3 regions of the Brenneria nigrifluens DSM 30175 genome follow, and region 1 is predicted to be linked to each of the others. Evidence: predicted binding sites of a transcription regulator. Region 1 holds the regulator's gene; each other region holds the start of a gene.
What was found. Region 1 encodes CRP, which controls carbon source genes, mostly activating them, when cyclic AMP is high. Its sites were predicted from a motif close to ATGTGANNNNNNTCACAT; they were not measured.
Positions count from the first base shown of each region.

Region 1 (4,424 bases):
TTGATATCCACGGCGGATTCAAAGGTGGTATCGCCGTCCGGCGTGCCCTCGCACTCATGGTTTTTCGCGAAGATCTCGTTATGGTCGATCCAGACGTTCGGCGAGTCGTCGATGCGGATTGCATCGCCATCCTGGGCGCCTCCGGGCATATAACCCATGCGCATATTACGCACCACGACGTTGGACGACTTGGTGATCCAGATACCGAAGTTCGTTGAGGAACCATTGCTGCCGAGGATGGTAATGCCTTTGGTAAACTCCTTGATCTCCACGCCGCGCGCCGGTTTGCTCCATTGACCGCAGATATCGGCTTCCGCCGCCTTGATTAAGTCATCTTCATTGCCGTTATAGGTGATGACGACGGGGTAGGCGCCGCCTGACACTTTTTTACCGCTTGAGTCCAGACGCGCGGCCGCGATGATATCGACAATGTCCTGCATTGAACCGGCCGTTTTATTGACGGCTCCGGAAACGTTGCCGCCGTCGGTGGTGGCATAGCCGCCGGTATCGGCCGCCATCGCGTGTTGGCAGGCAAGAAATAACAGCCCGGCGGCGGCTGAAGGCAGTAGGTATTTCATAAGGATTATCTCCTGTTGGAATATAACTTCGTTAAGGCATTTCTCGTTCCATATGCCCAGGGTAATAAGGTTGGATTTTTTCGCTGAAAATGAAAGATCGGTTTTCAGTTTTATAAAAATCCGTATCAGTGTTATCACAAAAATAAAACAATACAATACCTTCAATTCAATGCGTCTTTTCAATAATCGAAAGGAAAGGCGGGTTTTATGAAAAGGTAATTTCCAATAAAAATCATGAATTTTATATTTATCATTTAATTATCAATAAGTTATATTTTAATTGTGGTTTTTTTGTTTCCATGGGTTTCTATTTTTACCAATATATTAATATAAGGTGGATTTATCTGAAAAATCCCCCCGACATCCGTATTAATAGGGGTTTTCTTAAAATAAATAAAAATACAATTTTATTGATCTATGTTAAAACACAACTTGATAAATCATGACTGCTTTTTATGTTGGCCGATATTACAAATAATAAATGCAGCCTGTTAATAAGACTATTTATATTTCCAGTAAATAATATATTTTAATAATAAATACCCTGCTCATTAACTGGCGGGTAAATCCGAGAGCTGCGTTGATGGTGATAGAAAAAAGCGTGAAGGCCGCTTCACGCTTTTTTGTTGTAGGGTAACGGAATGGTTTAACGGGTACCGTAAACCACAATCGTTTTACCATGTGCGGAGATCAGGTTCTGGTCTTCCAGCATTTTAAGAATACGGCCCACGGTTTCGCGTGAACAGCCAACGATTTGCCCAATTTCCTGACGGGTGATTTTTATTTGCATGCCATCCGGGTGAGTCATGGCATCGGGTTGTTTTGCCAGGTTCAGTAAGGTCTGAGCAATACGGCCGGTGACGTCGAGAAACGCCAGGTTACCGACTTTCTCTGAAGTAACCTGCAGTCTGCTGGCCATCTGCGCCGACAGGCGCATCAGAATATCGGGATTTACCTGAATCAACTGCCGGAACTTTTTATAAGAAATTTCAGCAACTTCACAAGCCGCTTTCGCCCGTACCCAGGCGCTGCGCTCCTGACCTTCTTCAAACAGGCCAAGTTCGCCGATAAAATCTCCCTGATTGAGATAAGAGAGAATCATTTCTTTGCCTTCTTCATCTTTGATCAGCACTGCGACAGAGCCTTTCACGATGTAGTAAAGCGTTTCTGCTTTTTCACCCTGGTGAATCAGGGTGCTCTTCGATGGATACTTGTGGATGTGACAATGAGAAAGGAACCATTCGAGAGTCGGGTCTGTTTGCGGTTTGCCGAGAACCATTCGCTATCATCCTCTGTTGTAATTCACTGCGCAAATCACAGGGCTCAGAGTTCCCTGTACGGCGTATTACTGCTAAACATTCAAAATTCGTGTAGGAAGAATGATGTCAGGGAATATACTGGAGCCTCTATCTGGCGACATCATCATCTCCCCGGTATCTGAGTTTGTCCAGAAAAGGCAGATTCTATTTTCGTTTGTAGCACAGCTTGAAGAACCTGTCTTGTGTTGTCTCGCTTCAGCATGATGAAGCTCTGGTTATAGCGTGTTTTTGTAAAGTAAGGATATAATTTTTCAAAAAATTTTTAGCGGAGGCGGCATGCAGGCTCGAGTGAAGTGGATTGAAGGCTTAACATTTCTTGGCGAATCAGCGTCCGGTCACCAGGTGCTGATGGACGGCGATTCGGGAGACAAAGCGCCAAGCCCGATGGAAATGGTGTTGATGTCGGTCGGCGGCTGCAGTGCGATTGACGTGGTGTCGATCCTGCAGAAAGGCCGTCATGACGTTGCGGACTGTGAGGTTAAGCTGACCTCGGAGCGGAGAACGGAAGCGCCGCGTCTGTTTACCCACATTAATCTGCATTTTATCGTAACGGGCACAGGGCTGACGGAGAAAGCGGTGGAGCGGGCGGTGGCGCTCTCCGCGGAGCGCTATTGCTCGGTGGCGCTGATGCTGGGTAAAGGCGTTGAGGTCACGCACAGTCATGAAGTCCGCATAACGGGGTAATCCTCGGCGTATCGGCCGCTGATGCCGCGCCGTGTTTTGCCGCGGCGGACTACTCGATTTTTTTTCCTTCCAGCAGGCGCTGCACCAGCGGCGCCATAATCAACTCCATCGCCAGCCCCATTTTCCCGCCGGGCACCACCAGGGTGTTGATATGGGAAATAAACGATCCCTGCAGCATGGCCAGCAGATAGGGGTAGTCAATATTATCCAGCCCCTGGAAATGAATCACCACGAAGCTTTCGTCCAGCGAAGGGATCGACTTGGCGGCGAACGGGTTGGAGGTATCAACGGTGGGAACGCGCTGGAAGTTGATGTGCGTGCGTGAAAACTGCGGCGTAATGTAGGTGATGTAGTCTTCCATGGAGCGCACCACCGAATCCATCACCGCTTCGCGCGAGTGCCCGCGCTCGTTCACATCGCGAATCAGTTTCTGAATCCATTCCAGGTTGACGATGGGCACTACGCCGACCAGCAAATCGACGTGTTGCGCCACATTGTGTCTATCGGTCACCACGCCGCCATGCAGGCCTTCATAAAACAGCACGTCGGTGGGTTCCGGCATCGGTTCCCACGGCGTAAACGTGCCGGGCACCTGGTTGTAGGGGATCGCTTCATCATAGGTGTGGAGGTATTTACGGGTTTTACCGCGCCCGTGGCGGCCATATTCGGTAAATGACTGTTCCAGCAGGCTGAAATCATTGGCCTCCGGGCCGAAATAGCTGATATGACGCCCGAGATCCCGCGCCTTACGTATTTCCATATCCATTTCCGGGCGGGTATAGCGATGGAAGCTGTCTCCTTCAAGCTGGGCTGCGCGCATGTTTAACTGCTGGAAAATCTTGTGGAATGCCTGGCTGGTCGTTGTGGTTCCCGCTCCGCTGGAGCCGGTAACCGCAATAATCGGATGCTGATGTGACATAAGGCGCTTCACTCCATGATGGTGACGTTTGCTGCGGGGCTTGCCGGGAAACGTCATCAAAAAAGACAAGGTTTCAGACTGCAGAAGAGGTTTTTATCATTGTTAGCACGGTTGCCGATAGCGATGCATCCTCTTTTTTGGCTTTTGCGGCGTTCAGCGCGGGTGATACTCGCCGGCATTAAACTGGCCGCGGGGCATGATGTTGATGGTTTCATGCAGTTCCGACCACACCAGAACCACTTCGCCGGACTCCAGTTGGCGGCGCACGTCGGCGACCTTTTGCGCCAGCGTGCGCTCCTGTTCGCCGTAATCCGTGCCTTCGCGCAGCACGAAAGATTCGATGAGATTGCCCAATGTTTCAGGATCGAGTTGTTGCCAGGGAATGATCACGATATTTGTCCAGAAAAAGTATTGTACGATCAATAACGCACTGTTAGCTTCTAGCTTCAATACTGCCGGTTGACAAGCTATTGGCTACCAATAGTCAATTCATTACCAACTATACTGCAAGAATACCTGGGGTGAGGGGCACCCGTTACATGGAACTAGGTCTGTTTTTGTCGATGCTGGGTTTTCTGTGGGTGGCGGCGATCACTCCGGGGCCGAACAATATGCTATTGACCACCTCTGGCGCCAACTTCGGTTTTTATCGCTCCCTGTGGTTAATGCTCGGCATCATGCTGGGTATGCAGAGTATTTTACTACTGGTGGCGTTTGGCGTCGGCGGCCTGCTGCTGGTCTATCCTTCGCTGCATTTCACCCTCAAGGTGCTCGGCAGTTTGTATCTGCTGTGGCTAGCGTGGAAAATCGCCACCGCCGCCTATGAAAGGCTGGAAACGACGGCTGCGCCGTCGCGGCCTATCCGGCTTTATCAGGGATGGCTGCTGCAGTTTCTCAATCCCAAGGCCTGGCTGATGGCGCTGG
Region 1 covers NZ_CP034036.1:466,230-470,653, forward strand. Annotated here, with positions in the region: gene EH206_RS02100 (polysaccharide lyase) at 1-578, opposite strand, end outside; gene crp (cAMP-activated global transcriptional regulator CRP) at 1,225-1,857, opposite strand; gene EH206_RS02110 (OsmC family protein) at 2,174-2,581, shown strand; gene EH206_RS02115 (phosphoribulokinase) at 2,631-3,500, opposite strand; gene EH206_RS02120 (YheU family protein) at 3,654-3,890, opposite strand; gene EH206_RS02125 (LysE family translocator) at 4,040-4,424, shown strand, end outside.

Region 2 (4,424 bases), 880 kb from region 1:
CATTGATCGTTTCCGCTACCTGCATGGCGTGTTGAGCATTTAAATCAACGACCGCAACCTGATAACCCGCTTCCGCCAGGCCTTCACACAGGAACGCACCGAGGGTCTGTCCGCCGCCGATGACTACCGCAACCTGTTTCATATGCATTTCCCCACCTGATATTTAAGAAAAAATCGTTAATTTACCGCCGACTTGGATATCTGTCGGCGGCTTACCTGCAACGTGCAGCGAGCCGGGAAATTCTGCTTCGGCAGCGCCGTCAAAGCGGATGGTGATATGACCCAGTTCACGCAGATTCTGCGTCGCAACCGAGCCTACCGCGGTAATCGGATAGGCCCTGTCCGAAAGCATCAGCGTGTCCCCTGCGCGTAGTTCGCCGTGCAGATCGCCATGCTGGTGGATAAAGCAGAATGATTCGATGTCTTCGGGGGCCCCTTCACGAAAGGTGATCATCATGTCTTCGGTCAATGCCTCCGCCGCGTTGTCGCCAATACGGGTAAATATGGTTTGAAAAACCGTGTTCATACCGACTCCCAAAACGGTTATTGGTAGATAAAACCGGATACTACCCAGGCCAGCAGCACGGTCGGCGCGCCGGTAAGAAAGCGGCCCACCAGTACGGAAGGCACTCCGACGCGCACGGTGTCCTGTTTCGCTTCCGCCAGCGACAGGCCGACAGGGATGAAGTCACAGGCGGCCTGCGCGTTTATGGCGAACAGGGCGGGCAGCGCCAGAGCGGGAGGAATATTTCCCAGCCCGATCTGCACGCCGACCAGCACCCCGATCACCTGGGCAATCACCGCGCCCGGCCCCAGAAAAGGAGAAAGCAGGGGGAATGAACAAATCAACGCCAGCGTGACCAAGCCGATCGGGCTGTTTGCCAACGGCGTCAGGCTGTGCGCAATCATATCGCCTAGCCCCGAGGCCATAATGATACCGATCAGCGCCGCGACGAACGCCATAAACGGCAGAATAGTCTTCAATACCGTATCAATGGTTTCCCGACCGGCCTGGAAAAATACGGCGACCACCGAACCCATGCCCATACCGACCTTGGCCAGCAGCCCGTCGCTCTGTTCGGTGATTTTTTTGCTGCTGTCGTAATCCCGGCCAAGGCCGGCGGATGCGGCGGCGACGGCGGTTTTTTCCGCCGCGGAAGGGATGGCGGCGGGCGTTGCCGACGCGGTTTCCACTCGTTGTATGTTTTTTTCCCGCACGCCGGATACGTAAATATCTTCCACAATAAACTGCGCCAGCGGGCCGGACCGGCCGGTCGAATGGATGTTGACCGTCGGGATGCAGCGTTTGGGATAAATCCCGCAGCGCAGCGTGCCGCCGCAGTCAATCACCGCTATGCCGATCTCTTCTGCCGGCGGCTCGCCGTCTTTAAAGCCATCCACGGCCGGCCAGCCGGTCAGTTCGCTCAGGCGATCGACAATTGCCGGACGCGTCCCCGCGGTGATATAGACAATTTTCTTGCCCGGCACCGCTTCGATCAGCAGCGGACCGCCCCAGCCGCTTTCGCCTCTTTCAATACGAATCACGTTGCTCATAATGGTTTTCCCCGTTAAAGCTGAACCTGACGGTCAAGCTGGATGCGCATTTTGCGTTCAAATAACGTGGTGGTCAGGTCCGTGACCCAGCCGCGGAAAAAGTTGCTCACCATCCCCACCAGCAGGTAGCTAACCGCCAGCGGGCCCAGCGGCAGACCGAGCGTCGTCAGGCCGCTGGCGATCCCGAGGTAGACGAACAGCTCCCCAGGATTGATATGCGGGAACAGGCCATTCATGGAGTGACAGCTATAAGACGCGGCGGCGTAGTAGCTCGGCTTGTACTTCTCCGGCATAAAGCGGCCCAGACTTAACGTCATGGGATTGCAAAAGACGAATGTGCCGATAACCGGCAACAGCATATAGCGGGAGAGCGGGTTCCCCGCGCAGCGTTGGGCCAGACGTTCGATGCGTTCCTGACCGACAAACACGATCAGCGCATTCATAATAACGAGCAGGCTAATCAGCAAAGGAAGTATGCCGGTCACCATGCCGACAAAAACTTCCCCTCCTTTCTGAAACAGGCCGATGAACCACTCAGCCCCATGGGTGATGACGTCTATCATATAGCGCTCCTGTTTCCTCTGGTTGATGCCGCAAGACACTAAACCGCGTGTTGTTTTGTTTACGTGCTATCAAAATATATCCAAATATGTTTTTTAAATTTTAAATTGATCACATTTTGAAAGTTATTTCGTTCAGTATGAAACATAAATGGGGAATGATTGTTGAACGCATTCTGTGGAGGAAGAGATCTATGAAGATTTATCTCGATACGGCGGATATCACCGCCATTGAACGACTGGCGCGTATCTTGCCGCTGGCCGGCGTCACGACGAACCCGAGCATTGTCGCTGCGGCGGGTAAGCCGCTGCATGAACTGTTGCCGGCGTTGCATCAGGTACTGGAGGGAAAAGGGGAGCTCTTTGCTCAGGTGATCGCCCACCGGGCAGAGGATATGGTTAAAGAGGCTTTGCTGATGCGGCAATACGTTGACGATTTGATTATCAAAGTTCCCGCTACCGCAGAGGGGCTGGCGGCGATGAAAATCTTACGCCGCGAGGGCATTCCGGTGCTGGGGACCGCCATCTACGGTGCGGCGCAGGGGCTGTTCGCCGCCCTGGCGGGCGCCAGATACGTGGCGCCTTATGTCAATCGGCTCGATGCGCAAGGCGGCGACGGGGTTCAGACGGTGCGCGATTTGCAAAAGCTACTGACGTTGCATGCCCCATTCGCGGGCGTACTGGCGGCAAGTTTCAAAACCCCGCGTCAGGCGTTGGCATGTATGCTGGCGGGATGTCAGGCGGTCACGCTGCCGGTTGATGTGGCGGAACAGTTTATCAACACACCGGCGGTGCAGGCGGCGATAGAAAAATTTGATGCTGACTGGCAGGGGGCTTTTGGCGGTATGAGGCTATAAGCAGGTAAAAGCTTTCATAATAAAAGAAACTCCCGGCCTGAAGGCGCGGCGGACAGCATGGCGATAATGAAAAATATAATCAAATGAGATATGTTCTTTTTTATCGGCAACAATTGTTTTGAGGCGGTGCGATACGCTTGCGCGGTCGTTTTTCCCCAAATTCAAACAGTATGGCAGGGAGATTTATGAACGCCGCCGAGACGGTTGCTACTCCGCGAGTGCTGGTGGTGGACGACCATCGCAAGATCCGCGAGCCTTTGGCTGTTTACCTGCGCCGCTATGCGTTTGATGTGCGCACCGCCGAGAATGCGGCGGCGATGTGGCTGATTTTAAAACAACAGCCGATCGATATTGTCATCCTGGACGTGATGCTCCCCGACGGGGATGGTATGGAACTGTGCCGCCAGCTTCACCGGCGTTTTAATATGCCGGTCATCCTTCTGACGGCGCGCGACGCCATGGACGACCGTGTCCGGGGGTTGGATCTGGGGGCGGATGACTATGTCGTCAAGCCGTTTGAACCTCGCGAACTGGTGGCGCGCATCCATAGCGTTCTGCGTCGTCTGGGGGCGGGCCGCGCGGCCGACGCGGTGCAACGCGATGACAAAGCGCTGCTCATGTACTGTTTCGCCGGCTTGCGGTTTATGCCGGCGACGGGCGTACTCAGCGACGCCAACGGCGTCGGCGTGCAATTAAGTACGATGGAAAGGCGCCTGCTGTGGGCCTTTCTGCAATACCCCAATGCGGTGTTGAGTCGCGACCGGCTGATCGACCTGTGCGTTCGCCCCGGCAACGATGTTTTCGATCGGGCAATCGATCGGCAGGTCAGTCGCCTGCGGAGTAAGCTCGCGCATTTCCTGCACGATAGCGAATTGTTGATTACCGTCTGGGGCAGTGGTTACCTGCTGGCGTCCGACGTGAGCGTACACCCGCTATGAGCTGGCTGCCCAGGCGTATGGCCAACCAGTTGGCGCTGCTGCTGGTGCTGGCGTTGGCGGCGTCGAATCTTATCGCCATGGCTTACGTCCAGCTTACCGGGGCTTTGCTCCACCCGGTATCACGCACCCTCGCGCTGGAGCGCTTGACCATTGCCTATCAGGCCGCTCACCGCTTATCGCTCTCTGACGCCGACCAACTGCTGGTTTCCATGAACGCCAATGACGCCCGCTTCTGGATTGACGCTCATCCCGAAATTACGCCTTTCGACATGCGGAAAGAGGAGCGTCGCTTGATCGCGGATCTGAGCTCGCGGCTGCCTGCGGCAGCGGACATAAGTATTGTCATGCAGCTCGAACGTACTGACGGCGGACTGGCGCGCGGCCACCTTTTCAGCCCGATTCGTTGGGATCCGCTGCGGCTTCGCACCAGCATCCGGCTGCCTGACGGGCGCTACCTCAATGGGGTGCAACATCCGCTTCAGGCATACGAATGGAGCCGTTTACTCTCCTATTCG
Region 2 covers NZ_CP034036.1:4,479,398-4,483,821, reverse strand. Annotated here, with positions in the region: gene srlD (sorbitol-6-phosphate dehydrogenase) at 1-142, opposite strand, end outside; gene srlB (PTS glucitol/sorbitol transporter subunit IIA) at 164-526, opposite strand; gene srlE (PTS glucitol/sorbitol transporter subunit IIB) at 544-1,554, opposite strand; gene srlA (PTS glucitol/sorbitol transporter subunit IIC) at 1,569-2,117, opposite strand; gene fsa (fructose-6-phosphate aldolase) at 2,309-2,971, shown strand; gene EH206_RS20995 (response regulator transcription factor) at 3,157-3,909, shown strand; gene EH206_RS20990 (ATP-binding protein) at 3,906-4,424, shown strand, end outside.
Region 2: the regulator CRP is predicted to act here: its motif matches at 2,215-2,232, upstream of srlA (PTS glucitol/sorbitol transporter subunit IIC).

Region 3 (4,424 bases), 330 kb from region 1:
CCGGGCATTCGCATCTCCGTGCTGTTGATCCCGGTATGGGTGGTTATTCTGGGTATCGGTTACGCTTTCAGGCAGAAAACCGGGTCCGTTAATTAGCCTGATACGCGAAAAATGGCCGATATGTTCGGCCATTGAGGTTGCTGACAAAGTCGCCTGTAAGCCGGAGATACCCGGGCCTACCGTACCGAGGGGCGCTCCGGCGGCTTACGCCGCTACGGCCCCTCGCCACGCTCTCCCTAATAACAGGCTTTGTCAATGGTCTGAATGGCCGATATCTCCGGCCATTTTTCTTCCTCTTGCGCCTTATACCAGCGCGCCATAAATCGTCAGTAAAGCCACCACCACCACCAGTATTCGCGTCACTTTTTTCGCCAGCGCCACCGCCGCCTTTGGCGTTTCTACCGGGTCGATATGCGGCTCACGCGTCAGCGAAAATTGCGCCAGTTGGGTCAAAACCCAATATTGCGAGTTGCGGAAATCTCCCAGAGAAGCGAACCAGGCCGGCAGCGCCTTCTCGCCATGCCCCAGCAAAGCGTAAGTCACGCCGGCCAGACGCACCGGGATCCAGTCAAGCCAATGCAACAGCGAATCAACCCCTGACTGCGCGCGCGCCAGCGGCGTATGGTGGCGCGCCAGCCAGGTCTGCCGGGCGCGTAAAAACGCATAGCCGGCCATGGCGGCGGGACCATAAGGGCCCGCGACGATAAACCAGAACAGCGGGGCCAGATAAAAGCGGAAATTAATCCACAGCAAGGCGTTCTGCAGTTCCTGCAAACGCTCTTTTTCTCCCACCCCGACGGGCAAGCCCTGAATCAAAGCCAGCTCCGCCGCCATTTCCTGACTGGCGCCCACTTCTCCGCGCCGGGCCGACTGCAGATATCGCCGATAGTGCTGACGCACCTCCCCCGCCCCGATACACATCAGGCTGACGGCGATCCACAGCATTAACAGAATCAGTCCGAACAAGATACCGTCCGCCAGCCATAACAAAACCGATACCACTCCCACGCAGCACAATGTCAGCAACAGGGTTTGCAATAAGGAAGGGGGCGGCAAGCGGCGAAACACCGCTTCAAGACGGTGATCCAACTGCCAATGCTCACCCTGTTTAAACAGACGCTCCCACGCCAATACCAGCAACAATGTAAACAGCGTCATCGGTTTATGCTCCCGTCATTATCCATCCGGCCTTCCCGTATCAGGCGGTGATATAAATCCCAATCAAAGGCCGGTCCAGGATCGGTTTTACGGCCCGGTGCGATATTACTGTGTCCGGCAATGCGCGACGGCGTTACGGGGTAAGCGCTGAGCAGCAGCCGGGTTACCGCCGCCAGCTGATAATATTGTTCCGTAGTAAAAGGTAGCGTATCCGTTCCTTCCAACTCGATGCCGATGGAAAAATCGTTACACCGTTCACGACCTTCATATTGAGAAACGCCGGCATGCCAGGCTCGCTGGTTAAAAGAGACATATTGAATAATTTCCCCGTCCCGGCGAATAAGGCAGTGCGCGGAAACCCGTAAATGGCGTATATCGGCGAAATAGGGATGGGCGTCGGCATCCAGCGTCGCGGTAAACAGTTGGTCGATATAAGGGCCGCCAAATTCCCCCGGCGGTAAACTGATATTATGGATCACCAGCAGAGAAGGGGCTTCGTCGTCCGGGCGACTATCGCAATGGGGGGAGGAAATATGTTTTATCTCGGATAACCAGCCATTTTCCAAAAGCATCGGCGATAACCTCGCATCATGTCGTTTGCCGGGCTGAAATAAGGTGCGGTTAATCGGAACGGTGTTTAACCAGAATGCGCCTGCCGAAAGAGTACCATATTTCTCAACCCCATACCTAACCGGCTGGATACAAAAAGGTTTTATTGTTTCCCCGCGCGTTGTCACGCCGTCGTAAATCGTCTTTAAACAGGGTAATCGCTCCAGAAGCGAGCCGCGTTACGTCTCTCCAGAACGCCAGAAAATAGTGATATGGATCACATTTTTATGCAATCTGATGAATATGTGAATCAACTAACGTGCACTGTTTCAATTTTTATTTAAAATGGCGACGTGAAATAGTCATCGATTTTTTCAGGTATTACAAAAACTTATTTCACAATACCTGGCTTCACAACGCGCTTTCCAACTATACGGAAATTAATATGAAAAAAGCTTTCGCCGCAGGCGCTTTGGTCGCCTTGTCCTACAGCGTGCCGGCTCTCGCTGACGAGAATAAACCGCAATATCTTTCCGACTGGTGGCATCAGAGCGTCAACGTGGTGGGGAGTTATCACACCCGCTTCGGACCTCAGCTAAACAACGATGTCTATCTGGAATATGAGGCGTTCGCCCGCAAAGACTGGTTCGATTTTTACGGCTATATCGATGTACCGAAGTTCTTCGGCGTGGGAAACTCGAACGACCGCGGTGCCTGGGACGATGGCTCACCGCTGTTCGTGGAAATTGAACCGCGCTTTTCCATCGATAAGCTGACGGGCGCCGACCTTGGCGTCGGTCCGTTCAAAGAGTGGTATGTCGCCAATAATATCATTTACGACCACGGGCGCAGCAGTGATTCACGGCAAAGCACCTGGTACGTAGGGTTGGGCAACGATATCGATACCGGAACCGATTTATCGCTTTCCACCAATATCTATGCCAAATACCAGTGGAAGAACTATGGCGCCGGCAATGAAAACGAATGGGACGGCTACCGTTTCAAAGTGAAATACGCCTATCCGTTAGGGACGCTGTGGGGCGGCAACGTCGCCTATATCGGTTTCACCAACGTTGACTTCGGCTCAGACCTGCGCAATAAGGACGGCCGGTCGCGCACCGGCAACTCCATCGCCTCCAGCCATATTCTGTCGCTGGGTTACGACCACTTGCACTACTCCGTCGTCGCCCGTTATTTCCACAACGGCGGACAGTGGGCGGACGGCGCCGAGCTGAACTTCGGCCAGGGGCCATTTGAAGTGAAATCAACCGGCTGGGGTTATTATCTGGTGGTGGGCTACAGCTTTTAACAACTTAAAACCTTGAATTATCACAACTACTCATGGTGGATGTCGTCGTTCAAACCGGGTAGCATAGAGACCCGAATCCCCCTTCGGAGCTTTTTGTGATGACAACGCGTCGCTACAGTCAGGAACAACGCCAGACCGAGCTGCTCAATCGTATTGCGCAGGATATTCCCGCCAGCGTACGGCTGGCGTTAAGTGAAGATTTGGGCGGCGAGGTGGATGCCGCCCAGGATATTACCGCCCATCTGTTAACGCATGATGCCCAGGCCTCGGCCCGTATAATCACCCGCGAGGCGGGCATCTTCTGCGGCAAACGCTGGCTTGAGGAGGTTTTCGCCCAACTCGGCGACGCGACATCCATTACCTGGCGCGTTGCCGATGGCGATGCCATTGCGCCCGGCCAAACCCTGTGCGACATCGCCGGCCCGGCCAAACAGCTGCTGACCGGGGAGCGTACGGCGCTGAATTTCCTGCAAACGCTGTGCGGCGTGGCCAGCGAAGTCAGCCGTTACGTCTCGGTGCTGCAAGGCACCGGCACCCGGTTACTGGATACCCGCAAAACCATTCCGGGGCTGCGCACCGCGCTGAAATATGCGGTGATGTGCGGCGGCGGCAATAACCACCGGCTCGGCCTGTCCGATGCTTTCCTGATTAAGGAAAACCATATCATCGCGGCCGGCTCCATCAGGCAGGCGGTGGAGAACGCCTTTTTACTGCGCCGCGACGTGCCGGTGGAAGTGGAGGTGGAATCGCTTGATGAGCTGCGACAGGCGCTGGACGCCGGCGCGGATATCATCATGCTGGATAACTTCAGTCTGGAAACCATCCGCGAGGCGGTGAACATCACCCAGGGCCGCGCCCTGCTGGAAATCTCCGGCAACGTAACGATCGAGACGTTGCGCGATTATGCGGAAACCGGGGTGGATTATATTTCCGTCGGGGCGCTGACCAAGCACGTCCGCGCGCTGGATTTATCGATGCGCTTTATCTGACTCTCCAGGCGGCCTGGGAAATACCGGGCCTCTCTCCTCTTCGTTGCCGTACGCAAATTGCAAAACCGCTCGCAAAAACCATTCCATAATCGGCAAATCACCAACTCTTCTCCGCGCCCTGTTCCGGTTTTCATCATCGCCTGTCGCCAGTTGCCGCCACGTTTTCTATCTTGTCGCTACGCACCGCAACGGGGAAAACCACTATGGAAAAACAACAGGGATTTACGCTGGTTGAGTTGATGATCGTCATCGCGATTGTCGCCATCCTGAGCGCCATTGGCGTACCCGCCTATCAGGGATACCTGCAAAAGGCGGCTATGACCGATATGCTGCAAACGATGGCGTCGTATAAAACCGCCGTGGACCTTTGCGGGCTGGAGAATGCGGCGTTTTCCGCCTGCAATGCGGGAAATCAGGGA
Region 3 covers NZ_CP034036.1:799,923-804,346, reverse strand. Annotated here, with positions in the region: gene EH206_RS03645 (amino acid permease) at 1-96, shown strand, start outside; gene ampE (beta-lactamase regulator AmpE) at 304-1,158, opposite strand; gene ampD (1,6-anhydro-N-acetylmuramyl-L-alanine amidase AmpD) at 1,155-1,730, opposite strand; gene EH206_RS03630 (nucleoside-specific channel-forming protein Tsx) at 2,153-3,016, shown strand; gene nadC (carboxylating nicotinate-nucleotide diphosphorylase) at 3,115-4,005, shown strand; gene ppdD (prepilin peptidase-dependent pilin) at 4,209-4,424, shown strand, end outside.
Region 3: the regulator CRP is predicted to act here: its motif matches at 1,973-1,990, upstream of EH206_RS03630 (nucleoside-specific channel-forming protein Tsx).